3 regions of the Paenibacillus sp. FSL L8-0663 genome follow, and region 3 is predicted to be linked to each of the others. Evidence: riboswitches for the same ligand, from Rfam matches in the RefSeq annotation. Region 3 holds a riboswitch; each other region holds the start of a gene.
The links. Region 3 has a riboswitch for cobalamin ahead of MKY75_RS06685 (ABC transporter substrate-binding protein). Riboswitches for the same ligand answer to the same signal wherever they lie in the genome.

Region 1 (10,802 bases), 3.8 Mb from region 3:
ATTGGATGCCTGCGGATAAAAGGAGGATGACCTGTATGAAACAGTTCACAACCAGACAAATCGTACTGCTGGGTGTATTGATGGAGGTCGGTATTACCCTTATACATGCTCCGGCGCAGGCAGCGGATCACGCGAATCAGCATGCCTACTGGACCTGTATAATTGCGGCTATCGTGCTATGCTTGCCGATCTGGGCGATGTTGAAACTCAAGCGTCGTTTTCCTGACCAGGATCTAATGCAGGCGATGGTGAGCTCTCATCCTGTGCTGGGACGTATGCTGCTTGCAGTCTACCTTATTTTATTCCTGATCATTTTTGCACGGGATTTGAGAATTATCACAGATTTAGTGGAGGTTGTGCTTTTGCCGCTGACTCCGATTGTGGTCACTTCTCTTATTGTGCTGTTAACTCTGGTATTTATGGCCAAAGGCGGAATAAGCACCATCGTGAATATGGCCGAGATTTTTTTGCCGATGTTGATTTTGACGCTGTTGACCATGCCACTTTTTTTTGGGCGTAATATGGATTTTTCGATGCTGAGACCCTACTTACATCCAGAAGTAGAGGGAGTGATCAAGGGCAGCTGGCGCATGCTGGGATATATGGCCGATATCCTGATGGTTCCCTTTGTGATTTCTGGAAAGAGTTATAATGGACGTAGTGCGTGGTATGGGCATTTGCTCGGAACCGCTTTTCTGATCATGCTGGTGTTGCAGTCGGAGTTGGTTATTGGTGTTCCTATCTTGTCACGGCTGTTCTATCCATCGTATGAACTGGTGCGTCAATTGCAGCTAACGGACTTTCTGGATCGGTTCGACTTGTTCGTGGCAGCACTGACCGTACCCACCTTTCTTACGAAGATCGGAATTGATCTGTACGTTACCAGTTTGGCGGTAAAGCGTATGTTCTCCCATGCCTGGGGGAGTCTGATGGTTTGGCCCGTAGGTTTGTTAGGTTATGTCTGTTCGTTTATGCTGTTCTCCAACATCGTGCAAGTTTTTGATTTCAGCCGGGAGTGGACCGCGGTGATGATCATTTTTTTTGTACTTATGCCCTTGGTACTATGGATGTTGCTCCGACCCAAATCTAAAGGGAAAGGCGGAGATGATAAGGCATCTAACGGAGAGCGGGATAGCAGTAGTCAGCTAGAAAGCCGGCAGGGAGACAGAACAGGACACACCCACTTATAAGATTCCTGTATTCATCGAAAAAGTAATTCTTATTTGTCTTTTACCCCTCTGATTGTATACTTGGTAGAAAGAAATACGACTTCTACTAGGGAGGAAACAGAATGGCACAACGCATGACAGGTAAGAGAGTCGCTCTTGCTGGTCCCCGTAAAGCAGACGAAATGGCGCTGCTAGTTGTGAAGATGGGAGGGGAGCCAGTACATCGTCCGGCCCAGGGCACTGTTTTTCTAGATGATATCGAGCTGCGCAACGCTGTTGTATCGTGGGTAAAGAACCCTCCGGACTGGTACATCTTCACGACAGGCATGGGGCTGGATGCCCTGTTCGATATGGCAGAGGATATGGGTGTGGCTGAGCAGATTATAGAGTTGCTGCAATCTTCCAACATTGCAGCGCGGGGCTACAAGACGGTCAATGGACTCAAAAAGCGTGGCTTTACGCCAGCAGTACGAGACGAGGACGGAAGTTTGATCGGATTGACAGGAGCTTTCGCCCCATACGATCTGAAGGGGAAGGAAGTGCTGTTGCAGCTGCATGGCGATCCAGCCCCACGGTTGGTAAAATGGCTGGACGAGCAGGGGGCAGTGACCCGCCAGGTACTTCCTTATAAGCATATCCCACCCGAGGAAGCAAAATTGCAGGCGTTACTGGAGGATGTTATCCATCGTAATGTTGATGCCGTTACATTCACGAGTGGTCCGCAAATTCGATTTTTGGCCCAATATGCCAGAGAGCAAAATCGAATTGAGGATTTACTGGAAGCTTTTCGTGAGGATGTGATTGCTGTATCCGTAGGGAAGGTGACTGCACAGTCCATTGTGGAAGAAGGGATTGATCGAGTCGTGTTTCCAACCGAAGAGCGCATGGGCGCGATGATGGTGGAGCTGGGCAAATATTTTGAACATAACGATTCGGTGCATGGCTGTGGTCTGAAGATCATGAATGGTCATTGAAATGAGATCAAAATTATAAATGCAGATGCTAAAAAATGAACTTATATTTCGGGATACAGAGTAAAATAAAGATAAGGGCCTACGAGGTCTTTATCTTTTTTTGTTGGACATGCATCGACAAAGATTTTTGTTATAGCGAAAATGTTTATCTAATATAATGAATAAGTTTCGATGCTACTTAGGACAGGAGCTGAGACGTTAATGAATTCTATTTGCGTATTTGCCGGGTCCAGACCTGGACATTTATCGGTATATGTTGAGGCAGCAGGCAAACTGGGAGAAGCCATGGCTCGCCATCATATCCGTCTGATCTATGGCGGCTCTAGCAGGGGGCTAATGGGAGAGGTGGCAGATGGAATGCTGTCGGGTGACGGTCAGGTCACTGGCATTATGCCCACCCTGTTATTTGATGCAGAGATCATTCATCGGGGAGTTACCGAATTTATTGAGGTAGCAAGCATGCATGAGCGTAAAGCGGCAATGAGCGAGATGGCCGATGCTTTTATTGCCCTTCCGGGTGGTTTGGGAACCTTTGAAGAGCTGTTCGAGGTACTATGCTGGGCGCAAATCGGCATTCATCGCAAGCCCATTGGGCTGCTGAATGTGAATGGATATTTTGACCCGTTAGTAGAAATGGTGCGTCATAGTGTGCAAGAGGGGTTTACCGGGAGTGAGCATCCAGCGCTACTGAGCATCTCCGCAGACCCGGACGAATTGCTACATATGTTAAAAAATAAAGCACAGAACTTGAAATAAAGCTTTTTTCGTGCTTGCACAACTGATTGAGGCAAGGTTATGATAAGACCCATAATCAAATAGCGGACAGACAAGGTGCCTTTGCGGTTGAGCAAAGGGTAACAGGGAATCGGGTGCAAATCCCGAGCGGTCCCGCCACTGTAAGGAAGAGGATTTTTTTAATTGGTCACTCGTGAAAAACGGGGAAGACGAAAGAATCCGTTGATGCCAAGCCAGGAGACCTACCTTGATCTGTATGCACCGTTAACCTTCGCGGAGAGGATGGGTGTACGAAATCAGGAAATCAGGCACACGTTGCTTTTTCCATGTTGGCTAGAGGTTTGCGTGGATATGAACGTGCAGCAGCGTTTGAAGCGTAAACAGACAGATGGAAAACAACGGCAGGCTGGAGGAAGACAAATCGTGTCTTCTTACGCTGTTTGTTCGTCTGATGAGAGATACGTACATAGAAACCCCATCCGGGCAGGATGGGGTTTTTTTAAGTTACACGATGTGCATAAATCATTGAAATAGATAGGATAGCTGCCCTGAAAAGGATGAATAGGAGGAGTACGATGAGCCCATTAGGAAAATTGTTGGTGATTGGATTTGGACCAGGAGATATGGAACATATCACAAAACGGGCGCTGGATGCGCTGGACGAAAGTGAGGTCATTATCGGCTACAATACCTACGTTGATTTGATCCGTCCGCTGTTGAACGGACAGGAGATTGTACGCACAGGGATGACAGAGGAAGTGAGCCGTGCGCAGGAGGCGGTTCGCCAAGCAGAGATGGGCAAGAAGGTAGCTGTCATTTCCAGTGGAGATGCGGGAGTCTATGGTATGGCAGGGCTGGTGTACGAAGTGCTGATGCAAAAAGGCTGGCGACGCGAGGACGGGGTTGAGGTAGAAGTCGTACCGGGGATCTCGGCAATTCAGTCCTGTGCTTCGTTGCTGGGGGCGCCGGTTATGCATGATGCTTGCACGATCAGTCTGAGTGATCATCTGACCCCGTGGGAAACGATTGTGAAGCGTGTAGAAGCTGCGGCTTCAGCTGATTTTGTGATTGCATTATACAACCCGCGCAGTGGTCGGCGTACCCGCCAGATTGTGGAGACGCAGTCCATTTTGCTGCGTTACCGCGATCCGCAAACTCCGGTCGGGTTGGTGAAAAGTGCTTATCGTGAGCGTCAGCAAGTTATTGTAACGACGCTGGAAGATATGCTGAACCATGACATCGGGATGCTGACGACTGTAATCATCGGCAATTCCTCGACGACGGTGTATGACGGTTTGATCGTGACTCCGCGCGGATATCAGCGCAAATACACGTTGGATGCGACCGAGCAGGCGCTCAAGCCGCATCAGCGTCTCCGCACGGAAGCGGAGCCGTGGTCGCTGGGAGCGCAAGAGGGTACACCGCAGGCAGGAGCAGCCCCGACTACGCCCGCTGGACCCTCCGCGAGCGGCGCTGCGGTTGCGACGCAGGCACGCCCGCAAGCGATGGCTGCCGTGCAGGCAACGACTGCTGTGCAAACCGACGCAGCCACGGCATCGCTGGCGGCAGAGGCGCTAAGCCGCCTCGCTATCGGCGGTAAGCTGCCTGGCGAAGCCAACGCTCGCTGGAGCGGGCAAGCGCCTACCGCCAAGAGCACCGCCGGAACGTCGGCGGTGGCCGGAGCAGGGGCCGCGGCCGGGATGGCGACAGGCGGCTTTGGCAAGCCTGCGCTGTTTGAGGTGGGCGTTTCCCCGGGTGTGGGAAACAAGAAATTCACCGCTCGCCAGATGGCGCTGCTCGCCGAGGTAGCGGGTGATGATGGCGAGCTGGAATACACGCCAGATCATCAGATCGTGCTGCGCGTGCCGTGTGCAGATCCCGAGGAACTGGTCGGGCGGCTACGGGATGAACGATTCATTGTCATGCCGATTGGCGATGTGTTTAAGGTAAAGGCGTGCGACTTCTGCAATATGGAGAAGGATGACGCTGTGCCTGTGGCTGAGCATTTACAGGTTGTACTTGGTGGATTACAGGCACCCAAGGAAACGAGCATTGCTTTGAACGGATGCGGTATGGCCTGCTATGGAGCCGTACTAGAGGATATCGGAATCGTCTATCGCAAGGGTGGGTACGATCTCTTCCTCGGTGGCAAAAAATTCGGCCGCAATGCTCATGCCGCTCAGCCTGTAGCGGAAGGAATTCCGGGTGATCAGATTACGGACATCGTGGAGCATGTCATCGCTGAATATAAGGAAAAAGGACATCCGAATGAGCGCTTTCATAAATTTTTTAAGCGTGTAGGTGTCGTTGCGGGGTTCCGGCATGAAGATGCACCAGTAACGGTAGAAGTGAATGCGGTTTGTGGTGATTAATGGACTGAAGGCCTGATGAACGGGATACAAGCATATATATAAAATAGGGCGTCATGCAGGCTATCCCTATTAAAGAGGAGGAAACAACAGCAGTGGATGCAATATTGTTGGTTGGACATGGAAGTCGGGACCCGGAGGGGAACCAGGAACTGCTGGAATTTGCACAGGCAGTGGCAGATCGGGTACCGGATATGTGCGTGGAAACCTGTTTCTTGGAGCTGGCACGTCCCAGCATTGCTGATGGGATGCAAACTTGTGTGGAGAAAGGGGCGACGCGTGTCGTTCTTATTCCGATTATTTTGTTCGCAGCGGTACATGCCAAAATTGATATTCCGATGGCTATTGACCGGGCAAAGGCGAAATATCCGCAGGTGGAATTTGTATACGGACGTCCGATTGGTGTTCACGAGAAAATCGTCAGCATTCTGCTAAGCCGCTTGAAAGAGGCCCAGCCGGTTGCAGTTCCAGCGGGGATGATTAGCGCTGTCGAGGCATCTGTCGAGGTACCTGACGAGGAAACGGCGGTACTTGTATTAGGACGCGGAAGTAGCGATCCAGATGCGAACAGTGACTTTTTCAAAATCACCCGTATGCTGTGGGAGAAGCTTTCTTATACATGGGTAGAGAGCAGCTTTATCGGTGTGACGCAGCCTTCCTTTCCCGATGGATTGGAGCGTTGTGTACGATTGGGGGCCAAAAAGATTATCGTGCTTCCCTATTTTCTGTTCACGGGTGTGCTGATTAAACGCATCGGAGAAATGACCCAGGAATTTGCCGAGGCTCACCCTGCATTACAAGTGGAGATGGGCGGATATTTTGGTTTCCATCCTCAATTGGTTGAACTGGTGCTGGAGCGAGCTAAGGAAGGTTTGTTCGGCAAGGTTACAGCCAATTGTGATAACTGCCAGTTCCGCCTGGAGGCGCAGGAGCACCACCATCATCACCACGATCATGACCACGATCATCATCATGAACATGAACATCACCACCACCATCATACACATGAGCACGACCATCATGATCACCATACACACAGCCACGATCACACTCATGAGCATGTCCATGCTCACAGCCATGATGACCATGATCACCATCACGAGCATTCACATACGCCATCTGTAGTGAATGGAAGCGGGCAGGTGAAGGGCTCATGATATTCATGCTATGCGGAACGAGCGATGCTCGGGAATTGGCGCTGCAAATCCGTGACAATGGCTTCAACGTATTGACCTCAGTCGTAACCGAAAGCGCGGCAGCCAGCTTGTCTGAAGCGGGACTAGACGTACGTACAGGCCGAATGACAGCCGATGAAATGGCTGCAATGATTCGGGAGCTTGGAATACAGGCGGTTGTTGATGCCAGTCATCCTTTTGCAGAAGAAGCACATGCGAATGCGATGACAGCCGCTCGCGAGTCCGGGGTTCCTTATATTCGCTATGAGCGGACAGGACTTGTATATGACAATCATCCGTTGCTCCACATCGTGTCTTCCTATGAAGAGGCCGCATTACAAGCGAAGCAACTCAAAGGTTCTGTAATGCTTACGACAGGCAGTAAGACGCTCGGCACGTTCACCAAGCATTTACTCGGAGATCCGGAGATTCGTCTGGTTATACGCATGCTGCCGCGCCTGGACAATATGGAGAAATGCGGCGAACTGGGCATGGAGCAAAAAAATATTATTGCCATGCAGGGACCCTTTTCCCGCGAGATGAACGAAGCATTGTACAAGCACTATGGCACGACCGTGATGGTCACCAAGGAAAGCGGAAGCACGGGAGCAGTGGATGAAAAGGTTCAATCTGCATTGGAGCTGGGGATTCACGTACTTTTGATTTCCAGGCCGGAAGTGGAATTTGGCACAGTATTTGATCATTTCGACGGAGTCATCAACGCACTGCGTACAGCAAAAGAGAAAACTTCAATTTGAGTTGAGCCTTACCCCTGCGAGTCCAGTTCATCAGGAACGACTTCTGGCATGTATTTAAAATATAGTCATCTTAAAACAGGTGTTTTTTAGAGGTATCCATGATTTAGTAGCAATGAATTGTCATTTTCCTAAACTATTTTCTAATTTTCCATAAGGGAGTGGTCTACCATGGATTTCAAAACAGAATTTAAACCGCTAACGGTACAGCCGCAGGAGATTGAAGGCAAAAGCTTCGAGATGATCACAGAAGAATTGGGAGAGCATCCTTTTACAGCAGAGCAATATCCCGTTGTACAGCGTGTCATTCATGCATCTGCTGATTTTGAGCTGGGCCGCAGCATGGTGTTTCATCCAAAAGCGATTGAAGCCGGGATTGCAGCTATTCGCGCAGGCCAGCAGGTAGTGGCAGATGTGCAGATGATTCAAGCGGGGCTGAGTAAGGATCGTATCCGTCAATTTGGCGGGGATGTGCATGTGTACATATCTGACCCTGACGTCATGGAAGAAGCGAAAAGGCTGAATACGACACGCGCCATTATTTCGATGCGCAAAGCGATTCAGGCGAGCGAAGGTGGTATCTATGCGATTGGTAATGCGCCAACAGCGTTGCTGGAGCTGATTCGTCTGGTGAAAGAAGGAGCGGCCAAGCCCGGACTGGTGATTGGCATGCCCGTAGGCTTCGTATCGGCGGCAGAATCCAAGGACGAGCTGCGCAAGCTGGATATTCCGTTCATTACGAATATTGGACGCAAGGGCGGCAGTACAATTGTCGTAGCAGCATTGAATGCGATCTCCTTAATGGCTGTCCGCTAGATGCGGTTGTCCGTTTGCTGTATCATGAAATGAATTGGAACATGATCAGCAGAAGAGGTTAAGGAGGAATTGGCATGGAAAAGGAAGCGGCGTCCGCCGACAAGCCCAAACGGATGAAAAGCGGTGAAGCTCCCGCACCGGACAAGCCAATGCGGTCAGGCTTTACGACAGGAGCTTGTGCGGCTGCAGTAGCCAAAGGAGCGGTACAACTGCTCATCACGGGCATTCCGCCGAAGGAAGCAGTGATATCGCTGCCCGCGGGCTTCGATCAGGCGTTTGAGCTGATTGAGCCTGTGTTGGACGCGGACGAAGCTTCCTGCACGACGATCAAGGACGGTGGCGATGACCCAGATGCCACGCATCAGGCGAGAATTATCGCGTCCGTTAGCTGGCGCGAGGAGCCGGGCATTGAATTGGACGGTGGCATCGGCGTGGGGCGGGTAACGAAGCCCGGTCTGCCTGTGCCTGTCGGAGAAGCAGCGATTAATCCGGTGCCGCGCCGGATGATTACGGAGGCTGTGACAGATGTGCTTGAGGAGCACGGATCGGCCAAAGGTGTCCGTGTCGTCATCAGCGTACCGGATGGTGAAGAAATTGCCAAGAAAACGCTGAACGGTCGGCTTGGCATTCTTGGCGGTATTTCCATACTAGGCACGCGTGGTGTGGTCGTTCCGTTTTCCACGTCAGCTTATAAAGCCAGTGTCGTGCAGGCCATATCAGTTGCGCAAGCGATGAACTGCCAGGAAATCGTCCTGACCACAGGCGGCAGCAGTGAAAAATACGCCATGCAAATGTATGATCAGCTGACGGAAGAGGCCTTTATTCAGATGGGGGACTTTGTTGGCTTTGCTATAAAGCAAGGGAAACGGCTGGGAATGAAAAAGATTATTCTCGTCGGTATGCCCGGTAAGCTGTCCAAGGTCGCTCAAGGTATCATGATGGTTCACTCCAAGAGCGCTCCGGTGGATTTTGGCTTTTTGGCTGAGGTTGCGCGTGAAGCGGGTGTGGATGAGTCGCTTGCAGCGGCAGTGGCAGAGGCAAATACAGCTACGCAGGTGGCGGATATGATGACCGAAGCGAATGCGCTGAGCTTTTTTGAAAAGCTGTGTACCTATGGATGTCAGCATTGTCTGGAGCATGCAGGTGGTGGAATCGTTGTGGAAATGGTACTGATAACGCTGAAAGGGAACGTGTTGGGGAGGGCGAGAGTCGGTGAGTAAAGTGATCCGTGTCATTGGTATCGGTGAAAATGGAGCGGCAGGTCTGTCGCAGGAAACATTGGAGCAAATTGAGCGTGCGGACCTGCTGGTTGGTGGAGAACGCCAGCTAGGATTTTTCAAGGCAGCCGCAGGGGAAAAACGAACATTAAAGAGCGGCTTATCCGCCGTGGTGGAAGAATTGGGACGGTTGCGTGAGGACAAGGATATTGTCGTGCTTGCGTCCGGCGATCCGCTTTTTTTTGGAATTGCAGGTTATTTGTCTGCCAAGCTGGGGGCGGAACATCTGGATATTATGCCGCATCTCAGCTCGGTTCAGCTGGCGTTTGCGCGTCTCGGTGAAAGCTGGCAGGATGCGGTGCTGGAAAGCGTACACGGTCGCCCGATGACCGGACTGGCGCAGCGGATTGACGGACAGAACAAGGTCGCGCTGTTGACGGACGACCGGAATCATCCCGGTGCAGTCGCTGCCTATCTGCTGCATTATGGCATGACGGAATATGATGCTTTTGTCGGCGAGCATTTGGGCGGACCGGATGAGGTGTATCAGCATTATACGCTGGAAGAGATGGCGCAGAGAACGTTCCAACCATTGAATGTGGTTATTTTGCGCCGCCGTAAGGGTGAAAACGTGCCTGCAATTCGGCGGGGATTTGGCTTCGAGGATGCGGAATTTCACCAGCGCAAGCCGGAAAAAGGACTAATCACGAAGCGTGAAGTACGCGTATTCAGCTTGTCTGAGCTGCGTCTGACCGAGCGAAGCATCGTATGGGACATCGGTGCAGGCTCCGGCTCTGTAGCGGTAGAATGTGCGCGACTGGCTAAGTATGGGCAAGTATTTGCCATTGAGAAGAACGAAGGCGACCTGGCTAATGTCGAAGCAAACAAGATCAAATTCCGCACCGATTTCCCGGTTATTCATGCCAAAGCGCCTGCCGGATTGGAAGATCTGCCAGACCCGGATGCGGTGTTTATCGGTGGGAGCGGGGGAGAATTGTCCGAGCTGATTCGTCTGTGCGCTTCCCGTCTGCGTAAGGATGGACGAATTGTAGTGAATGCTGCAACGATTGAGACGCTACATGACGGTATGAAGGCGATGCAAACAGCAGGACTCGATACTTCGGTGACGTTACTGCAAACAGCGCGCAGCAAGCCGATTTTGAATATGACGCGTTTTGACGGACTCAATCCGATATATGTCATTACAGGACAGCCGTCGGTAGACGTGGCTGATGAAGTAGCAGGGGAGTAAGCTGGTTATTCAAGAGGGGGAGAGAGACAGCATGAATACGGCGGCAACAGGAACACTTTACGGCGTAGGAGTGGGGCCGGGTGATCCCGAGCTGATTACAGTCAAGGCGTATCGCATGATTCAGGAATGTGCAGTTGTGGCTTATCCGAAGAAACGCCGGGGGGGCAAATCGTATGCTCACGAGATCGTGGAGTTGTACGTCAACCCGGAGGAAAAGGAGATGCTGGGACTCATTTTTCCAATGACCAAGGACCCGGTTGTACTGGAGCGTGAGTGGAACAAAACGGTGGTTGCTTGCTGGGAGGCGCTGCGTGAAGGCAAGGATGTAGCTTTTGTCACA
Region 2 (10,802 bases), 3.8 Mb from region 3:
AGCGGGTGATTTCCAACAAATACAATGGCTGTATCTGCCGCTTGCGCAGCGGCTATCGCTTCCGCTAAACCATCTGACACCGTCTCTACCTGGAATGTTGTATGGCTCTGTCCTGAAACTGTCGAGGCTGTCGAGGCGTTACACTCTACAGCGTTAAGTACGGATTTTTCAGCCTCCACTACCTTTAATGAGCCCTCTGTTCCGGCAATGACTGGTTTTCCATTCCATGTCGTCCACAGATGCTCTCCTTGTCCAACAGGAGTCAGCCCAAAGACCTCTTTGACATACCAGCCATACGCTTCATCAGCTGTCACACGGAGCGTTATTTCATCACTCGTCACATAAGTACCCAGATGCTCATCATGTAACGTCACACTGCCATAGCCCCAATCCGTCATGGTCAATACCGTTGGGTCTCCATCCTGGGATAGGCGCATCTCACCAGAAGAATCAACTGCGAGCTTCGATCCGTCATTCGCCGCCGTCAAGGTCACGCGATCCTTGGCATCACGGTACACGACGCGTTCCTTCTCGTCCTCGCCTTCCAGCTTGGTACGAATCGCCTCCAGCGGTGTAACCCGGTAGGGCAGCGTACCGGAATACCAGTCGCGGTACACCTCATTGCCATGCGTACCAATGACCGCTACTTTGCCACACCGGGCAGGGTCCAATGGCAAGAGTTCATGCTCATTTTTAAGCAATACGATCTGCTCCCTCGCCGCACGCAACGACAATTCACGGGCTTGCTCTGTCATGAGAGCTTCCTCTCCGATCGAGGCATAGGGGTTGTCTGCAGCCGGATCAAATTCCCCCAACCGAAAACGGACACGGAACGTATGAAACAATGCCCGATCCAAGTCTTCTTCTTGCAGCGATCCTTGCGCCAAAGCTTCTCGAATCGCCCGCTTGGAGAGCTCCGCATCATCTGTAATGCTGTCAATTCCCGCCCGAATAGATTCGGCCACACCTGGCGTGTGGGAATCGTAATACTGATGATCGTTGACAATCCCCATGACATCACCCGCATCACTTACGACAAAGCCGTCCATCCCCCATTCGTCCCTGACAATATCGTTAACCCCATGATATAACGTAGCAGGCGTTCCATTAATCAGGTTGTAGGAAGTCATCATCGACTGGGCGCGGCCTTCCATAAAAGGCTTCTCAAAGGCTCTTAGGTAATATTCTCGCAGGTTTCGTGGATCTATACTGGAGGAGCCACTTCCCCGATCCACTTCATTATTGTTACCCAGAAAATGTTTTAAAGTGGCAACCGCTTTCAAATATACCGGATGATCGCCCTGTATCCCCTTGACTAACTCCTTCGACAGCTCTCCCGTCAAATACGGATCTTCGCCGTAAGCTTCCTCATTGCGTCCCCATCTTGGGTCACGCTCCATATCCACCGTAGGTGCCCACAGGGTCAGACCGTTTAATTTAGGATCACGACGATAGTAGACACGCGCCTCATCTGCGATAACAGATCCGATTTGACGCATTAACTCCGTATCCCAAGTACATGCCAATCCTACTGGCTGAGGAAATGAAGTCGCCTCACCCAACCATGCTATCCCGTGTGCCGCTTCCGTACCGTGCTTGTAAGCTGCGACTCCCAATCGGTCAATGGCCGGCTGGTATTGCAACATGGATTCGATCTTTTCCTCCAAGGTTAGTCGCGACACGAGATCCCGTACACGCTCATCCAGATGAATCTTCGGATCTTGATATAAATATTCGATATCCGTTGTTTCATGACTCATATCCGTCATCTCCTTATCCCATTTTAAGAATATAATGAAAAGGCATACATGAAAGCGTTTTATATATCATAGCTAAAAAGGAGTATCCCGGCAACAATACCGAAAATATCCTATACTGGATGAAAGAGAGTCGCAGCATAAAGACAAAAAAAGTTGCATTTTACCTTCAATATACAAAGCTAAAAATAATATTTTTTGGTATAATCAGGATATATCATTGAAGGAGGAAGCGCTGATGAAAAATACCGGAATGACAAGGCCCCTGGATCAATTGGGGCGAATTGTACTCCCTAAGGAAATGCGCACCACAATGGATATCAATATCGGTGATTCGCTTGAATTCTTCGTAGATGAAGAAGGATTTGTATTAAGAAAATACACGGGTGTCTCCTGCAAATTTTGCGGCGCGGTGGATCACTTAACTTATTTTCGGGACAGCTTTATCTGCGCTGATTGCATTCAATTATTAAAGACCGATGAAAATGTGCATGCCACAAGCAATGATGCTATCCAGGCTCAAGAACATACCCAGCCGATCCGAAACAACACAACGTGGCAGCCCAAGCAATCCAGAGTGCAGCAAGGTGAAATGGTAAAAAAGCTTCGCAAGCTAATTCAGGATCACCCGAACCTGCCACAAAAAGTGTATGCAGAAATGCTCGATATCTCCCAAGGCCGGGTGTCCCAGTTGAAAAAGCTACTCTAAACCTTCTAAATCTATATCCCAAAATCATACACAATGTACCGACGACCCTATTCATTTTTTTGTCACAACTTCGATTGCCAGGTATAGAGTAAGGCGCATATCTACGGATGTGCCCCTTACTCTATACCTGGCTTTTTCGTGTCGGCCGCCCTTGCCAATGTGACAATAGTCACATACTCCCGATGTATACGTATATACAATATATAGATCGAAACAATTGGTTATCACTAGATATCATCAATATGTTGTTTTTGTGAAAAATATATATATTTTACTATATGGAGGGTTTTACGATGAAGGTGCTGGAGGAACATCAATTATACGACATCGGCGAGCGGGTCATTGGGGCACAAGATCTGGACATGCTGCGGGAGAATGCAAATTTGAATGGAGAATCGTTCAGCGGCAAAATGAGCAAGCTTGGGTCCGAGTATGCCAAATGGTATGCGCGCCTGCGGGTACTTCCGCCCGAACTGACGAACGCGATTGATCACGGATATGTATATGTTCACGATTTGGACCAATACGCACTCGGAACTACGAATTGTATCTTTATCCCTTTTGGCCGGTTACTACAAGACGGATTCAATACAGGCAATGGCTCTGTACGCACACCGCAAACGATTATGTCCGCTATGGCACTAGTTGCCATCATATTCCAGTCTCAGCAAAATAGCCAATTCGGAGGTGTCTCCGCCAATAAAATAGATTGGGACCTTGCCCCATACGTTGCCCGGTCCTTCCGCAAGCATCTGCGCAAGGGACTTCGGCTGTTCGAGGAAGAGATAGAATCCAGTCTGACTGACGATGAGCTACATATGGCCAATCCCCATTTGCAAGAAGTCTGCCCTCGTTCATACGCATTCGCTCGCGAAGAGACGGAGACGGAAACCCGACAGGCTGCTGAATCGCTCATTCATAACCTGAACACCATGAGCAGTCGCGCAGGTGGACAGATTCCATTCACTTCACTGAATTACGGAATGTGCACGTCTGCTGAGGGACGGCTTGTTACTCAATCGCTGCTGGAGGCCACGATTCGCGGCTTGGGTAGCGGGGAAACTCCTATTTTTCCACAGCATATTTTCCAATGCAAAGAGGGAATCAATCAGGCAGAAGGCGACGTCAATTATGATTTGTTCTTACGGGCGGTAGAATGCTCTAGCAGACGGATGTATCCCAATTTTGTGAATGTGGATGCCACCTTTAACCTGCCTTTTTACCGTGCTGATGACCCGGATACCATTATAGCGACAATGGGTTGCCGTACCCGCACCATTTCTGACCGTTTCGGTAGAAATCGGCAGAGTGGTAAGGGAAATCTCTCCTTCAATACCATTAATCTGGTGCGGCTTGGCATTGAGTATGGTATTTGCACAGGCAAACGCCTGACACCTGACCGTGATCGCTTTGATGCGAGACTAGAAGAAGTTATGCGCATTGCGGTGGATGGCTTAATCCATCGCTATCAAATCCAGACCAGCCAGCCGGCCAAAGCCTCGGACTTTATGATGCGCGAAGGGGTATGGGAAGGTGGAGAACAACTAGAGCCAGATGATAAGGTGGGAAGCATACTAAAACACGGTACGCTTTCGATCGGATTCATCGGACTGGCTGAGTGCATGAAGGCACTATACGGGAAACACCACGGGGAGGATGATTTCGTATACCGCGAGGCACAGCGAATCATCACTTCTATGCGCGTGTATTGCGATCGAATGAGTGAATATCACAATTTGAATATTACATTGTTCGCTACGCCTGCCGAAGGTCTGTCGGGCAAGTTCACCTTGCTGGATCAACGTGATTTCGGGATTATTCCTGAGGTGAATGATCGAGAATATTACACGAATTCTTTTCATATTCCCGTGTATTACACGCTCCCGGCTGCTCGTAAAATCAGCTTGGAAGCTCCGTTCCATAACCTATGCAACGCTGGTGCGATATCATACATTGAGCTGGACGGTAATGCGCGGAATAACCCGGATGCGTTTCTTAAAATTGTTCAATACGCGCTGCATCAGAATATCGGCTACTTCTCCATCAACCATCCGGTGGATCGTTGTACGGAATGCGGTTATGAAGGGATTATCGGGACAAGCTGCCCCCAATGTGGCACAGATGAGGAGCACACACACTTTCAGCGCTTACGTCGGGTAACCGGATATCTGACAGGGGATTATACCGTTCGCTTTAATGCTGCAAAACAAGCAGAAGTTCGAGATCGGGTGAAACATAAGTGAATTTGTGTGGCTACATTCCGGAATCTCTGAACGAAGGATACGGCCTGCGCACCGTCGTGTTCATTAGCGGTTGCCGTCATGCCTGTCCCGGATGCTTTAATCCAGCGTCGTGGAGCTTCCGTGCAGGTGAGCCATTCACACCCCAACGACAACAGGAAGTCATTCGTGACATCATGGATAATCCGTTGTTGGATGGACTGACTCTCTGCGGGGGAGACCCGTTTTTCTCAGCAGCAGAATGCTCGCAATTTGTGCGTGACTTCCGTGCGGCCTGTCCCGACCGAACCGTGTGGGCTTACACTGGCTTTGTTTATGAAGATCTACTCACAGATCAGGAGCGACAAGAGCTAGCACTTTTGTGCGATGTGATTGTGGATGGTCGCTTTGTAGAACAGCAAAAGGACCTGACCCTTCCCTTCCGGGGCAGCCGCAATCAGCGTCTAGTAGATGTAAAAGCCAGCATTCAGGCAGGTTACACCGTTTCATTGACTTAAGGCGAAGGTTACTCGGCAAATGCTATATCTAATCTAGGACAAGTCTCCATCATGGATGAGGCTTGTCTTTTTTTTTGCATATCCCTAACAGATTCCATTGCAGTTTCTATTGCGCATCCTGCAAGTTTCACTTATGATGGTGAACAAGTATACGAGTGCATAATTATTCGTCATACCTTAACCGCATAGCTTGGAGATAGGTGTCTGTTCTATTCAGATCAGGCTTAAAAGGGAAGCCGGTGCAAATCCGGCACGGTCCCGCCACTGTAAACGGGGAACTTCCAGCTGTTCATACAACCACTGGTCCACAGACCGGGAAGGGATGCTGAGAGTCATGATCCGTAAGTCAGGAGACCTGCCTATTTTAACAACATCGCAAGTACCTACGGAAGATAGGGAGGTGTTAAGAGCAGTCGCCGTATTTTTGATTTTTTAATCACGGAGGCATTCTTTCCCCTACTTATTTTTAACTCTGGGGGGAAGAATGCCTTTTTTGGTACGTAAAAATAAAACAGCCACCCACTAGGAGGAAAAGTACATGTCCGTCATTGAATGGCCTGAATTGTCCGGCTTAATTAGCAGTAATCTGGGATATCCGCGTATCGGCGAAAACCGGGAATGGAAGAAAGCACTGGAACGCTTCTGGAACGGCAGTATTAGCGAAAGCGAACTGCAAACGGAGATGAAAAGATTACGGTTGGAGCATCTGAGCAAGCAGCGTGACAAGGGGATTGATCGCATTCCTGTCGGAGACTTCTCCTATTATGATCACATGCTGGATACATCTGTGATGTTTGGTCTAGTACCCGAACGGTTCAACCATCGTCCCGCAGGTCCGATTCCTCTGTCCGTGTATTTCGGGATCGCTCGTGGACAGAAGGGAGCAACCGCCAGTGAAATGACCAAATGGATGAACACCAATTATCACTACATCGTTCCCGAATTGGCAAACGCAGTCCCGGTGTTCACTGAAAATAAACCTTTACGGGCTTATCGTGAAGCAAAACAAGAGCTAGGCATTGATGGGAAACCGGTCCTCATCGGCCCCTATTCATTCGTTACCCTTTCCAAAGGCTATGATCGCAAGGAGCTTGCTTCTATTATAAGAACCTTCCTGCCTTTATACACCCGTGTCCTGTCTGAACTAGCAGCAGAAGGTGTTCAGTGGGTCCAAATCGATGAACCTGTCCTGACCACCTCATTCCCAGTAGAGGATTTGGACATTATTCAGGAAGTCTATGAAGCTTTGGCCCAAGCTGCGCCCTCTTTAAATATAATGCTGCAAACTTACTTTGGTAGCCTGGACCATTATGAGCGTCTGTCCGCACTTCCGGTACAGGGACTGGGTCTTGATTTTGTGTATGATGATGGCGAAAATCTCCAGCATATATTGCAGCATGGTTTCCCTAAAGGAAAAACGCTGGGCGCTGGGGTCATTGACGGGCGCAATATATGGCGCAGCGACCTTAACGCTGTGGCTACCCTGCTCGGTCAGTTAGCAGAACAGACCACTGCCGAGCAGCTTATCGTACAGCCATCATGCAGTCTGCTGCATGTGCCAGTCAGTCTGGAAGCAGAGCACAAGCTGGATCGAGAACTGGTGCAAGCGCTGGCTTTTGCCGATGAAAAGCTTGAGGAAATCGCCGTCCTGACGGCTGCACTTGGCAAACACGATCCATCCGCACTCACCAAGCTTGGACAAAGTGCAGATGCGGTAGCCCGTTTCAACAGCTCAGCGGCACGCGTACAAACAGCTGACGATCTGGCTGACTTGCTGGCAAAGGAGCCTCTAACACGCAGCGTTCCTTTCGCCGAGCGTCGTGAGATTCAGCAAAATAAGCTGAAGTTGCCTCCACTGCCTACGACGACCATTGGTAGCTTCCCGCAAACCGCCGAGATCCGCAAGGCCCGCCTGCACTATCGCAAAGGAGAATGGTCTGCCGAGCAATACCGGACGTTCATCCAACAGCAAATCAAGGAATGGATTGATATTCAGGAGGACATTGGCATTGACGTGCTTGTACACGGGGAATTTGAGCGGACCGATATGGTTGAATTTTTTGGCGAAAAGCTGAATGGCTTTGCTTTTACACAAAACGGATGGGTGCAGTCCTACGGCTCCCGCTGTGTCAAACCGCCGATTATATACGGAGACGTCTCCTTCGATCAGCCCATGACTGTGGAAGAAACGGCATTCGCTCAATCGTTAACTTCCAAGCCTGTTAAGGGAATGCTTACAGGCCCTGTGACCATTTTGAACTGGTCTTTTGAACGCAATGATATTCCGCGTAGCCAAGTTGCTTTACAATTGGCTCTGGCATTACGGGCAGAGGTAGAGGCACTGGAACAAGCGGGCATCAGCATGATTCAGGTCGATGAACCCGCAATTCGTGAAGGGCTTCCGCTGAAAAAAGAACAACAGCAAGCCTATCTGGATTGGGCAGTTCAAGCCTTCCTTGTGACCACGGCCACCGTTGAACCTGCGACCCAAATCCATACGCATATGTGCTATTCCGAATTTCAGCATATGATTCAGTCCATCTCCGACATGGATGCCGACGTTATATCTATTGAAACTTCGCGAAGCCACGGAGAACTGATTGTCAGCTTTGAAGATCAGGTATACGACAAAGGCATCGGTCTGGGCGTGTACGATATCCACAGTCCGCGCATCCCCGATGTATCTGAAATGCTAAGCATGATCCAGCGTGCCCTGCGCGTACTGCCATCAGATTTGTTCTGGGTTAATCCAGATTGTGGTCTGAAAACCCGCACCAAAGAGGAATCTGTCGCCGCCTTGCGACAAATGGTACAAGCCGCTCAAGCAGCCCGGGCTGCATTGGCTGTATCCAACTAATTTTTTATCGTTTCGAATCACGCCTTCATTTTCAACATATTCTGTTCCCCTTTCCGGTCCTTTCTGCTAAAAGCCCGGGAAGGGGATTTATTCTAGGTCATATAATGTATAAGCGCCTTGAATATGCTCCATTTTCATCTGCTTCATATGTACGCCTAAGCCATGTTCTCGATCCCAGGAACAACTAAAATTCAAATACAGTTCATCCTTTGCCGATGAGTCGGAAATCAATATAGACATAAGCTGTATTCGATTCAACAATTGTTCCGGCCGCTCCACATAAGGCGCATATTCATCCGGGTCCTCTCCCCATGTACTGTAAGCATTCCGATACTTTTCCACGATGCCAGCATAATGATGGTGTATGGATTCCAACACTTGAGGATGAATAGCTGATGAATATTCCATATACTGCTCCCATGTCTTTTTTTGCAACAGTGTAGGTTCTTCTATAGTCTGTGCCTGTTCTTCGGAATCGGCTCCCACGATAAATTCGACTTCTACTTCCGAGGGCTGCCCGCAAAAATCAAGTTGCACTACACCACGCAGAACAATCTCCTCAGATACATCCCAAGACTCATCATCCTGTTCCAGTTCCATATACCAATGTTTCCAGTCCATTCTTTATCCACCTCTTCATAAAAAGTAATTTTTAACCCTGTTGAATACTTTACAATCTATCATTTTAATGAATGAAATTAAAGCGGCATCCTATCTGTGCTTCCAGCCATATTTCGATGAATTCCCAAATAAAAATACTTTTTTCTACAACATTCGCTACTCAATAAAGCCTCCAAGGAAGGAAATTTGTCCATTTTGACACAAATATTTTATTATTAAAAATTTAGTACCTTGCATTAATCAGTACATGATGTTAAATTATACCTGACTACTGTTCTATAATTAGTACCCGTGACAAATTATGCACAAACACACGTTTCTTTCCCTTATTCCGAACGACACCTATGAATTATTGATAACATCCAGGAAGGGAGCACCGCTCGTGAATGTGAACATCCAATTCAAAAAAGGGGTACTGGAACTGTGCGTTCTAGTTCTAATTGGACGCAAAGACCGTTATGGCTACGAGTTGGCGCAAGCCGTCTCCCGTCATATTGAAGTAGCCGAGGGAGCCCTATATCCACTGCTTCGCCGTCTGGTATCAGAAGGATACTGCACAACGTATTTACAGGAATCGACCGAGGGGCCTCCTCGCAAATATTATCGGCTGACCGATACTGGCAGTCATTATACAAGAATACTTACGCGGGAATGGAATGATTTTGTCCATAATGTCGCAAGCCTACTGGAGGAAGGAAATTCCGATGAATAGAAAACAGTTTCTTACAGAGGTGGAACAGCGTCTTTCTCCTCTCCCTGCAGAGGTACGCAATGAGCTGCTTAGTGATTTGAGCCAGCATTTTGACTACGGGTTGGTTAATGGCAAAAGCGAAAGTGAGATTGCCAATGAGCTGGGTAACCCAGAGGATATTGCCCGAGAAGCGTTGGATGATCCCAATGCAGCCTGGAACGCTTCTCCTCCGCTTCGCCAGGGAAGCTTCGCACGCAATCTTTTTACTTTCTTAGGGCTACTGTTTCTTAACTTGCTGATCTCCATCCCGATTATGGCTACCCTATGGGCAGTATGGGCTTCATTGGCTGTGGTATCGATCAGCTTCATTGTAGCCCCTCTTCTCGCTGTTACTGATTATGCGCTAAACAGCACCTTTTACCCGGCCAAATTCTTTTTCTCTATCACGTTGACGGGTATAGGTCTATTGCTGCTGCCTGGTGTACGTTATCTCTTACTCCTTATGGTCAAAGGCACAGTACGATACTGGAAATGGAATCTGACTACCCTGAGGGGAGCTTACTAACAACATGAATAAAAAGTGGTTTATTGCAGCAGGTCTGTGCATTGTCATCGGTGCAGCCGGAATGGTGGCCTACGGTGCCCCATGGAGTCAACAAGTCATGAAGATTAACAAAGAATGGACGTTTACACGTGGTCAGCTACAGAAGCTGAAGGTGGACAGTTCTGATGATGTCTCTATTTTGTTTACTCCTGGCTCTGGTGACCAAGGTACGATACGCATTAGTGGAGAAGTTCAGACAAAGGTAGCCGACCAAATTCATAATGCCCGAATTGAGAACGGTAAGCTTACGATTCAATCGGAGCCGGCCCCTTCCTTGTCATTCTTTTCGATCACTCCTGATTTGGATCAAACGATTACCGTAGAGATGCCCTCTGGCGAAACACTAACTGACCTACAGGTAGATGCACATTCAGGGAATGTAAAACTTCAGGATGCCTCCGTGCAGAATACTTCCATCACCGCTACTTCAGGCACTGCCGAGATTACAAACCTCCAAAGTACCCACCTGATCGCAAATTTAACATCCGGCAATTTTACAGCCAGTCAGCTTGCAGCAGATATGGAGTTAAAGCTTACTTCAGGTGATGTTACCATTCGCGATTATAGCGGTAATGGCATTATTTCCCTAACCTCAGGGGAGACAAATATTACGCAACGTGCCGTAGCCAACTTGGAAGTGAATGCTGATTCTGGTGACGTGAAGATTAAGCAAGCTCCCGATTTTAAAGGTGTTTATAATGTCCGCTCTGACTCTGGGAGTATCAATACTCCCGAATCTGTTCCCGGTAGTGTGAACGTGATTAAGGTCGAAACCACTTCAGGGGATATTTATATTTCCAAATAGAGACCTCTAAATGAATGCCTC
Region 3 (10,802 bases):
AGGTCTATGGACGTATGTCTCGAGTAGCCAGCATATTTTGCATGTCCAGTCGCTTGGGAAGCATGAACGTAATATCCTGATTTGTCCCTTACATAGACCAGTCCTCGTTGCTTCAACTCCTGATATGCCCGGAAAACAGTTAGCCGATGTACACCCAGCTCCTGAGCCAAGCTTCGTACGGACGGCAGCTTCATGTCTGTTTGCCAATCCCCGCGATCGATCCGCACAGTTACATAATGGATAACCTGCTCATACAGCTTTAAGGCATGATCGGCTGGAAAAAGTAGTTCGCTGTTGTTCTTACCCATGCTATCCACGCTCCTTTGTGTGTATTGTACTATATAGCACTTCAAAAACGTATACAACTGTTCTGTAGTTATACAACTGTTCTGTTCGTCTCCCTGTATGCTTAAAAGCAACTGAAGGGAGAGGGACGTATCATGATTGGGATCGCGTTTACAGTAATGTGTCTTATTTTTGGCACAACGTTTTTGGCCATAAAAGTGGGAGTGGAAGCCGGGCTTCCGCCGTTTTTATCGGCAGGGGTACGTTTTTTCGCCGCAGGTGCGATATTATTTATTGCTATGAAGCTGACCGGAAAGGTGAAATGGTCGTTATTATGGCGTAAGGAAATGTTGCTGATTGGAGCAGGAACGACCTTCGGTACCTTTTCGGCCTTGTATTGGGCAGAGCAATATGTCAGCTCCGGGATCGGAGCTATTCTGTCAGCTACCGGGCCGATGATGATCGTCATTTTGCAATCTGTACTGCTACGGCAAAAAACGTCACGGATTACGGTCGTTGGCTGCATGATCAGCTTTCTTGGTGTGGTGCTGGTTGTGCTGCCCGGATTGGCGGTTCAGATCAGTGGTCTGTGGCTGGCGGGATGCCTTGTTATTTTGCTGGGGGAGCTGTGTTATTCAGGGGGAGCTCTTTATTCCAAGCGAGTGATGGATGTATTTCGTGAAACGAACCCGATTGCCCTGAATGCGGCGCAAATGATCCATGGGGGATGGATGCTGCTGTTACTGTCTGCGATCACGGAACCGTGGAGTTCTGAGGGGTGGCAGTACCTTCCTGCCATGGGGTCTTTACTCTATCTGATCCTGTTTGGTTCGATGATTGCACATACACTGTTCTACTGGCTCATGGAGCGTACAAATCCCCTGTTTCCGACGACGTGGCTGTATATATCACCGCCGATTGCGGTGGGCTTGGGAGCGTTGTTGTATGGAGAGCATGTAAGCTGGTGGATGCTGGTTGGGGTGCTGCTCATTGTGACCGGACTAATCCTTATGAACAATGGAATTATCCGTTTGGTGAACAGGCGTAAGTTACGTTCTGCTGCCTGATATTTTATAGCGGTCAGGTTATTATATGATCTGACAGAAAAGGCCTCCAAACTGTCGTATGTTACTGATCATGCGACAGTTTGGAGGCTTTGTTGTTGTATTACTTTATTTAAGAATTATGGGAGCAGGCACTTTTTGCTTATTCAACATTGAGTACGAATTTGTCGATGGCGTGCTTAACACCATCTTCGTTATTGCTGCGAGTGATGTAATCAGCCAGCTTCTTCAAATCAGGAATGGCATTCTCCATCGCTATGCCGAGACCAGCGCATTCAAGCATTTCATGGTCGTTCCAAGAGTCGCCGATGGCAATCGTTTCCGACAGTTCACAGCCAAAATGGTTTGCAAGGAAGGTAAGCGCGTGACCCTTGGTGCCTTCATGGTGCATAATTTCCAGAAAGTGAGGCTTGGATTTTGTAATGTGAACTTCATTGCCAAGCAGTACGCGAAGTTCAGGAATTAATTCATCCAACACTTCCGGCTCGTCGATAATCAGCAATTTAGGAGCCGGCTGCTCTATAACTTTACTGAATACAGGCTCTACAAAATATTCCGTGTTGTTCAGCTCCGTGTAATCTTTGATTTTCTGATTATCTTCACGTGTGTACAATTTGTCATCAATATACGTTTGTAGATGCAGATTGCGTTCCACGCAGAATTCATACAGACGACGTGCAGCCACGAGTGGAACATAACGCTCATACAGCACGTTTTCGTCCAGCAGGTTTTTAACCAAAGCTCCTTGATACGTAATGATCGGCACGTTCAAACCAGTCTGGCGAGCAATTTTGTGTGCAGAGGCATAAGCTCGTCCAGTAGCGAGGGTAACCACCACACCTTTCGCTACAGCAGCTTCTAATGCCTGTTGTGTCGCTGGTGTAACTTCTTTTTGGTCGTTAATGAGTGTATCATCAATATCAATGGCAATTAATTTATACATATCGGTATTCTCTCCTTTATCTCTATCATGGGGCAATGCTAAAATTGTATCTTATAATATTCAAAATGACAATATCGCAAGGAAAAGGGGACGGCTCCTATAAGAGCCTGTCCCCTTATAACCACTGAAGTATTGGTTTGAAACGATGGGAAAAAGTAACGGTTAGTCTTCCAAAAATACAAGTCCAACAAAATCGTCCAACTCAATATTACCAAAATAGTGCTTCAAATCGAGAGAGGATAAGGCTTGACGTACCTCACCTTCATCATAACGCTTGCCGCGCAGGATATTTTCAATATCAGCAACGTCACCCACACCGAAGAAATCCCCATAGATTTTAATATCACGAATGTAGCCTTCCTTAAGATCCATGCGGATATCAATAATACCGACTGGAAATTTACGTGTGTGCTTTATATTGCTCTCGGGGGATAGACCGTAGTTCCAATCCCACGATTGGTAACGTTCTTTGGATATTTCATGGATTTTGGCCCAATCGGTATCGGTGAGCTTATATTGAGGTACTTGATCCAATTCTGATCCGAATATGAAACGCAACAGTTCCTCGCGAAATTGCTCTATGGTCATCTCACGGTCCATCAGTTCGCTGATGTTAGCTACGCGACTGCGGACAGATTTAGTGCTTTTGGATTTGAATTTTTCGGGATTGGCATGCAGTGATGCAGCCACATTGTCCAGATTCAGGTTAAACATCAATGTACCGTGGCTGAACATACGTCCGCGTGTGGCAAATTGGGCGTTTCCTGAAATTTTACGTTCTCCGACCTGCAGATCGTTGCGGCCTGTCATTTCAGCTTCTACTCCCATTTGGCGCAGAGCATCAATCACAGGTTGCGTAAATTTGAGGAAATTATGAAAGGACTCCCCGTTATCCTTGGTAATAAAACTGAAATTTAAATTACCGAGGTCATGATATACAGCACCGCCGCCGGACAGGCGACGAACGACTTGAATATTGTTATCTCTGACAAACTCGGCGTTGATTTCTTCAATGGTATTTTGATGCTTGCCTATAATAATAGAAGGCTGATTAATGTAAAACAGCAAATAGCTGTCGTCCAGCGGTAGATGCTTGAGCGCGTATTCCTCAATAGCAAGATTAATGGCTGGATCGTGTATCCCTTGGTTGTCGATGAACAGCATGTCCATTCCTCCGTATATAAACTGTGTAATTTTATGTGTGCCTCCTTCTATTGTAACCCAAGTGAGCCATGTACAAAAGCTCATTTGCATTGACGGGACGCAAAAAGCAGCCTCATAATGGAGCTAAATGATTGGAAACGGGCGGAAAGGATGAGAGGCAATGATAGAGGTTTACGGTCATGGCGGGGACAGGGAAACAGCTGCGGCGACATTTGGCGGGACTGCTGCTGATTTTGTAGATTTTAGTGCAAATATTAATCCGCTTGGTCCACCGCCTGAGGTGCTTGAGGCGCTGCAACACTCATTTGACACTGTGATTCGCTATCCAGACCCTGGGCATCGGAATTTTAAAAATATGCTCGCACGGCGACTGCATGTTCCACCGGAGTCGTTAAGTATCGGAAACGGAGCGGCTGAGAGCATGGCGCTCTTGTTATTGGGACTAGCTCCTAAGCGTGTGGGTACAGTGGAGCCGTGTTTTTCGGAATATGCCGAGCTGGCTGGCAAATTCGGAGCCGAGGTCAACCGGGTGTATGGGAAGGCCTCGCTTCAATGGAAGGCGGACGTGGAGGACATCCTTCAGCTCATGGAGCAGGTAGATGTTTTGTTCCTCGGGCAGCCGAATAATCCAAATGGCGTCCAATATAGTGAGCAGGAGCTGTGCGAGCTGGCAGAGGCGGCTGGCACAACGGGTACTGTGCTGGTGGTGGATGAAGCATTCATTGATTTTATTCCGCTGGAACGGCGAATCTCACTGCTGCCTGTGCTGGATCGCTATCCTCATGTGATTTTGATCCGGTCAATGACCAAATTTTATGCCATTCCTGGCCTACGATTGGGTTATGCGATTGCTCATCCGGACTATATCCGGCGAATGACGGCCAAACAGGTGACCTGGAGTGTGAATGGGTTAGCGTTGCTGGCTGGGGAGGCATGTCTGAAAAGTGGGCAAGCATATGAGCGCCGAACACAGGAGCTGATTGCTGCGGAGCGCAACCGTCTGTTGACCGGCTTGGCGGAATGGGGCTGCGGTGTCGTTCCCGGCGAAGCCAATTACGTGCTGGCAAGGGCGCCGGGTACGTGGAGCGCATCAGCTATTCAGCAGGCGCTTGGACAACGCGGAATCCTTATACGTAGCTGTGCTATGTATCCGGGACTGACGACGAGCCATTTTCGGATTGCAGTCAAGGATGCAGAAGCCAATAACAGGCTGCTATCTGTATTGGGTGAAGTGCTGGAGGAGGAGGAGCGGCGTGACAGTTAGCTTGATTATCCTGGCAGCCTATCTATTGGACAGGCTGATCGGTGACCCGAGGTGGTTGCCGCATCCAGTCATCGGTATGGGACATGCCATTTCAGCATTGGAAAAAGTGATTCGCTGCCAGGTCCGAAGTGACCGAGGGCTGAAACGTGCAGGTATACTGCTTCCACTCATTGTGGCGGGAGGCTCCTTTGCGCTCGCCTGGGCGCTGTTGCAATTGCTTGCCTGGATTCATCCGTGGTTATCTGTCGGCGCAGAAATAGTGCTGATTGCGACCACGATTGCTTCCAAAGGACTAAAGGATGCAGGAATGGCAGTCTACCGAGCGTTGCAGGCGGATGACCTGGCTGCGGCACGGCGGGAGCTGGGCATGATAGTCGGGCGGGATACGCAGCAACTTGATGAGCCTGAGATTGTACGCGGTACGGTTGAAACGGTCGCTGAAAATATCGTGGACGCGATTATTTCCCCGCTTTTTTATGCCTTGATCGGGGGAGCACCCTTGGCGCTGGCTTATCGTGCTGTGAATACGCTCGATTCCATGGTTGGCTACAAAAATGAAAAGTATCTGCATTTAGGCTGGGCTTCAGCACGTCTAGATGATGTGGCTAACTACATTCCAGCACGCCTGACAGCGGCAATGCTTGTGATAGCGGCGTGGATGTACAAACGAGATGCTGCAAGAAGCTGGCGCACAGTCAAGCGAGACGCTCGTCTGCACCCAAGTCCGAACAGTGGCTTCCCGGAATCGGCTGTTGCTGGTGCATTGGGGATTCGTCTTGGAGGATATAATGTGTATCATGGCGTGCGCTCCTTTCGTGCATACATGGGGGATTGGATACGACCGCTAGAGTCGAAAGATATACGGCATACGATCCAGCTGATGTTCGCCGTGTCCAGTATGTTTGTAGGATTGTGTTTGTTAGGAGCCGCAGGTTGTTTTGCCTTGGGATGGGTGCGGTGAGGGTGAGGAGTGACACACTGAATAATGATCGAGCAGGAAGTGACATTTCTTGAAACAAGATATAGCAGCAAAAAGGACAGTAGAATACGCACAAAGACCGAACTCACAGGAGGATAAGGTGCCGTATGATGCTAAAGAAGATCTGCATTGGGATATGGAGCTCGTGTTAGTTCGTCACGGCACAACCTTATGGAACAAGGAACGTCGATATCTGGGACACTCCGACTTAGGTTTGCTACCGGGGGCAGAGCAGGAATTAAAGCCTTTGCAGGAAAAATTGCAAGGTCAGTCCTTTGCTCGAATCTATTGCAGCGACTTAATGCGATGTCGCCAGACCTTGCAGATCATTGTGCCGGAATCAGAATTGGCGTCTGGAATTTCCCTATCTACTATGTCTCCTATGATGGAACCATGTCTGCGAGAGCTTCATTTTGGCGAGTGGGATGGAAAAACGTATGACATGCTCAAGGATGTGTCGTTGTATCGGGCTTGGATTGATGAGCCGCAACGGATCACCCCACCTGGAGGAGAATCTTGGACAGATTTTGTAAATCGTCTGCGGAAATTTCTTGACTCTCTGTATGAATGGCGTGTTGCTATGGAAGTTCAACCCATGGATTTGACTGCTGCGCCGCCCTCTGTTTTGGTCGTTACGCATGGTGGCGTAATTCGTCAGCTTGCTTGCATGCTGATACCGGGCCATGATTTTTGGAGTCTGAATCCGAGGCCGGGAGAAGCATTTAGGATTCGATTGAGGCTGGCAGGACCGCACAATTACATAGCGGAAATGCTTCCTCATTAGGTTAGACACCAGCGGATAAAGAGGCTGTTTGGGTTGTAAGCCGCCTCATTTTAACCTATAATCATCAAGTAAAAGAACGGCTTGACTACCACTACATCAAATATCCAGCAGACGAGGTCGGCGCAGCGTGATGAAACTATGGTTTCCCTCCCTGCGCTGTTAAAAGGGAAGTCGGTGTGAATCCGGCGCGGTCCCGCCACTGTAAATGGAAACATGCCCGTTAGTCCTCTTTATATGTTACTAAGCATATGAAAGAATTTCAGGACATGTATTTTACCATAAGTCAGGATACCTGCCCGTCCGCCTGTCACCATAATCCTTCGAGGAAAGGATGACGTGTTCGCAGTGACTGTCCATGCGGAAAGAAGCTGCCGCCTGCGCACGATCTGCGCTAACGTGACCCCTGTGTCCTGATATGAGGATGCGGGGGTTTTTGATAGGAAAAGAAGGCTAGATTTAGAAGATATCTGATGATGTTCAAGTAACGCTCTTAACGATTTATTTATGAAGGGGTGCAAATCATGGCAGGAAAAAAAATAAAGGTGTGGACAACAGGTCTATTGGCTCTGATTTTGGCAGTTGTGCTGAGTGCATGTGGCGCTAATGGAAAAAATGCAGAAAATAAAGAGGGTCAGGCTTCTTCACAGCAGCCGGGACAGGCAGTAAACGCACAAGAGCCTCCGGGCAAAACGGTTTACCCGCTCACAGTTAAAGATGCAACAGGACAGGAATTTACATTCAAAAAAGCGCCGGATAAAATCGTTTCCGTCTCCCCGGCAGAAACCGAGGCGTTGTTCGCCATTGGGCTGGATAAGGAAATTGTCGGCGTCTCCGACTACTCTGATTACCCGGAAGCAGCTACGAAAAAGCCTAAAGTGGGCGGTATTATGAAACCGAACGAAGAGGCGATCATTGCTGCGAACCCGGAAGTCGTTTTTGCAGGGATATCACTTAGTGAACAGGCTACGACCAAGCTGCGCGACATGGGAATTATGATTTTTAAAACGGAACCGAAGACAGTGGAAGATGTCATGGCTAACATCGAATTGTATGGGAAAATCACCGATCATCAGAGAGAAGCAAGAGCGGTGACTGACAAGATGAGAGCAGATGTAGCAGAAGTAAAAGAAGGAATTAAAAATATCGGTAAAGGGCAGAAGCTGCGGGTATACGTCGAGTTTTCACCAGGCTGGACAGTGGGTAAAGGCGAGTTTATGGACGAGCTGATTACGTTGGCGGGCGGCGAAAATGTAGGTGCCACGCAGAAGGGGTGGTACCAAATCAGTGAGGAAAATATTATTGCTGCGAACCCTGACGTGATTTTGTACAGCAAAAGTGTCAAGGACGACAAAACGGGCCAGACGCTCGGTGATATCATTAAAGCTCGCAGTGGATGGGATCAAATATCGGCTGTTCGCCACAACCGGGTATTTGCCGTGGATGATAATTTGATCAGTCGTCCGGGTCCACGCGTAACGGAAGGTCTCAAGGAAGTGGCCAAGGGCGTGTATCCTGAAATTTTCAAATGAACCGTAAACTGATCGGCTTTGGAGGGACAGGTCTTGTCCTGCTGTTGCTGACGCTGCTGCTCTGTCTTGGCATCGGCTCGGCCAAGCTTCCGGTCAGCCAAATCACGGGCATTCTGGTTAACCACCTACCGTGGTTAGGCGATACGTTTACACCGGATTGGAATACATCCTCAGAGCAGATTATTTTGAAGGTCAGATTGCCACGAGTGTTACTGGGAATGTTGGTAGGAGCAGCGCTGGCGCTGGCGGGAGCCGGATTTCAGGGTGTGCTGCGTAATCCTTTGGCTGATCCGTATACACTGGGGGTATCCTCGGGGGCTTCGGTAGGAGCGGCAGTACTGATTTATTGGGGCCTTCAATTTTCATTTGTTGGCATATGGACGCTGCCGCTAGTGGCATTTACGACCGGAATGCTTACGCTGTGGATGGTGCTGACGTTGGCACGGGAAGGTGGGAAAATTCCGACACAAAGTCTCATTTTGTCGGGTGTGGTGATGCAATCCTTTCTGGGAGCGGTTGTTTCCTTTCTGACAGCCATGTCGAAGGAGACGGTCAATGAAATATTGTACTGGACGATGGGAAGTCTTAGTCTGCGCGGTTGGTCATATACAGGAATCCTTTTACCTTATGTGGTCATAGGGCTGGTATTTCTATGGAACCGGGCACGTGTGCTGAATATTTTGGCTTTGGGTGAACGTCAGGCGGCGCACATGGGAGTTCATGTAGATGCGACGAAGCTATCTGTTCTGATTATTTCCACGCTGCTGACAGCAGCCGCTGTCTCGGTATGTGGTGTGATTGGCTTTGTGGGACTCGTTGTACCGCATATCATTCGTCTGGTGACAGGTCCTGATTACCGGATGATTGTTCCATTATCTGCGCTCGGTGGAGCTATTTTTATGGCTTGGGCAGATACGGCGGCTCGCACGTTGTTAGCCCCCACAGAAATTCCTCTGGGCGTAATGACGGCCTTTGTTGGGGCACCGTTCTTCGCATATCTCCTGTACCGGAACAAGAAGCTGCGCAGGGGGGAACTACTGTGACAGAACAAAGTGAATCACAGAAGGTGCGTAATCGGGCATTAGAGGTAGTGGGTCTGACACGTGCCTATGGAAAGTTCCATGCGTTAAAGAATATAAGCTGGAGCGTCGCCGAAGGAACTTGGTGGGGGATCATTGGTCCAAACGGCAGTGGAAAATCAACCTTGCTGCATTTGCTTTCCGGTGTAGATCAGCCAACTTCAGGCAACGTTCATATTTATGGCAAAAAGGTCGGTAGCTACAGCAGAAAAGAGCTTTCCCGACTCATAGCCGTACTCCAACAGGAAGGGCTTCCTCCAGTGGGATACACCGTTAGGGAAGTCGTAGAAATGGGACGTTTTCCCCATCAGGACTGGCTAGGCAGGGAAAAGGGTGTTGATGTGGAGGCGATCACGGATCGCGTGCTGGAGCGATTGGGACTTACCACGCTGGCGGACAGAGCATTGGACCGTTTGAGTGGGGGACAGCGACAGCGTGTAGCCTTGGCAAAGGTGATGGTGCAAGAGCCACGAATATTGCTGCTGGACGAGCCTACGACCTACCTAGACTTGCGCTATCAGCTTGAATTTATGGAACTGCTGGCAGATTGGCGCCAAGAAACGGGTGTGACGATCATTGCGGTCTTGCATGATCTTAACTTGACAGCCCAATTTTGCGAAGATTTGCTTGTACTCAAGGATGGAATGGTTGAAGGATTGGGAGCTTCATCGAAGTTATTAACCGAGGATCGGATTCGACGAGTATACGGTGTTGAGCCTGTGATGCTTCCGCATCCTGATAGCGGTGTGCCGCAGCTCTTGCTGCGCAGGAGCGCTTCGGATACAGCAGATTAAATAAACGATGAAACACACTTAAAAAGAGCAGGGAGTGGAAGGTATGAACGACAAGCTGCGTCAGCTGATCGATAGCATTGCCCAGCCGGATGGGGTGGCGGCCTCGGCAGCTTCAGCCCATTTGGACCAATTAACAAAGCCACCGGGAAGTCTTGGAAAGTTGGAAAGTGTGGTCATTCAGCTAGCAGGAATTACAGGAGTGGATAAGCCTGAATTCGATCGTAAAACGGTTATGGTCATGGCTGCGGATCACGGGGTGTGTGAAGAGGGAGTCAGTGCCTTTCCGGCTGAGGTTACACAGCAAATGCTGTATAACATGCTGTCAGGTGGCGCAGCAATTAATGTGCTGGCACGCCATGCGGGCGCAGATGTCAAGGTGGTAGATGTTGGCGTGAATGCGGATGTCGCTCACGCGAATCTGGTGGACCGAAAGGTACGCATGGGTACTTCGAATATAGCTAAAGGGCCAGCGATGCTGCGTACTGAAGCGGAACAGGCGATTTTGACCGGAGCTGAAGCTGTAGCAGAAGCGGTCAAAGGTGGCACACGGCTATTCGTTACTGGAGAGCTGGGCATCGGGAATACCACAGCCAGCGCTGCGGTCGTATGTGCTCTCACCGGGCTGGAGCCGGAAGTTATCGTAGGCCGGGGGACGGGTGTAGATATGGCTGGGCTTACCCGTAAAATAGCGGTTGTCTGCCGCGCATTGGACGTGAACCAGCCAGATGCAAATGATGCGCTCGACGTGCTCACTAAGGTCGGCGGTCTGGAGATTGCCGCCTTGGCAGGAGTTATCCTCGGCGCAGCCGCACATCGCTGTCCAGTCGTGTTGGACGGCTTTATTTCCGGCGCAGCTGCCCTCGCAGCGCGTGCACTTGCGCCTGCAAGCGCTGCGTACATGCTCGCTTCGCACGCCT

Region 1: linked by a shared signal. The riboswitch ahead of cobJ (precorrin-3B C(17)-methyltransferase) and the one ahead of MKY75_RS06685 (ABC transporter substrate-binding protein) in region 3 are both predicted to bind cobalamin.
Region 2: linked by a shared signal. The riboswitch ahead of metE (5-methyltetrahydropteroyltriglutamate--homocysteine S-methyltransferase) and the one ahead of MKY75_RS06685 (ABC transporter substrate-binding protein) in region 3 are both predicted to bind cobalamin.

Annotation. Positions count from the first base shown of each region.
Region 1 is NZ_JBBOYM010000001.1:5,249,566-5,260,367, reverse strand. Features, by position in the region: gene MKY75_RS23285 (GerAB/ArcD/ProY family transporter) at 36-1,190, shown strand; gene MKY75_RS23280 (uroporphyrinogen-III synthase) at 1,292-2,143, shown strand; gene MKY75_RS23275 (LOG family protein) at 2,345-2,899, shown strand; cobalamin riboswitch at 2,957-3,142, shown strand; gene cobJ (precorrin-3B C(17)-methyltransferase) at 3,454-5,250, shown strand; gene MKY75_RS23265 (sirohydrochlorin chelatase) at 5,343-6,404, shown strand; gene cobK (precorrin-6A reductase) at 6,401-7,180, shown strand; gene MKY75_RS23255 (precorrin-8X methylmutase) at 7,349-7,993, shown strand; gene MKY75_RS23250 (cobalt-precorrin-5B (C(1))-methyltransferase) at 8,068-9,213, shown strand; gene cbiE (precorrin-6y C5,15-methyltransferase (decarboxylating) subunit CbiE) at 9,206-10,462, shown strand; gene cobI (precorrin-2 C(20)-methyltransferase) at 10,494-10,802, shown strand, end outside.
Region 2 is NZ_JBBOYM010000001.1:5,279,953-5,290,754, forward strand. Features, by position in the region: gene MKY75_RS23390 (glycoside hydrolase family 3 C-terminal domain-containing protein) at 1-1,760, opposite strand, end outside; gene MKY75_RS23395 (AbrB/MazE/SpoVT family DNA-binding domain-containing protein) at 1,996-2,466, shown strand; gene MKY75_RS23400 (anaerobic ribonucleoside triphosphate reductase) at 2,760-4,709, shown strand; gene nrdG (anaerobic ribonucleoside-triphosphate reductase activating protein) at 4,706-5,203, shown strand; cobalamin riboswitch at 5,385-5,580, shown strand; gene metE (5-methyltetrahydropteroyltriglutamate--homocysteine S-methyltransferase) at 5,742-8,060, shown strand; gene MKY75_RS23415 (DUF6985 domain-containing protein) at 8,148-8,681, opposite strand; gene MKY75_RS23420 (PadR family transcriptional regulator) at 9,064-9,393, shown strand; gene MKY75_RS23425 (DUF1700 domain-containing protein) at 9,386-9,937, shown strand; gene MKY75_RS23430 (DUF4097 family beta strand repeat-containing protein) at 9,942-10,781, shown strand.
Region 3 is NZ_JBBOYM010000001.1:1,472,767-1,483,568, forward strand. Features, by position in the region: gene MKY75_RS06650 (aminotransferase-like domain-containing protein) at 1-308, opposite strand, end outside; gene MKY75_RS06655 (DMT family transporter) at 441-1,352, shown strand; gene MKY75_RS06660 (Cof-type HAD-IIB family hydrolase) at 1,492-2,292, opposite strand; gene MKY75_RS06665 (lipoate--protein ligase) at 2,455-3,456, opposite strand; gene cobD (threonine-phosphate decarboxylase CobD) at 3,617-4,720, shown strand; gene cbiB (adenosylcobinamide-phosphate synthase CbiB) at 4,710-5,681, shown strand; gene MKY75_RS06680 (histidine phosphatase family protein) at 5,731-6,483, shown strand; cobalamin riboswitch at 6,606-6,797, shown strand; gene MKY75_RS06685 (ABC transporter substrate-binding protein) at 7,005-8,012, shown strand; gene MKY75_RS06690 (FecCD family ABC transporter permease) at 8,009-9,055, shown strand; gene MKY75_RS06695 (ABC transporter ATP-binding protein) at 9,052-9,885, shown strand; gene cobT (nicotinate-nucleotide--dimethylbenzimidazole phosphoribosyltransferase) at 9,929-10,802, shown strand, end outside.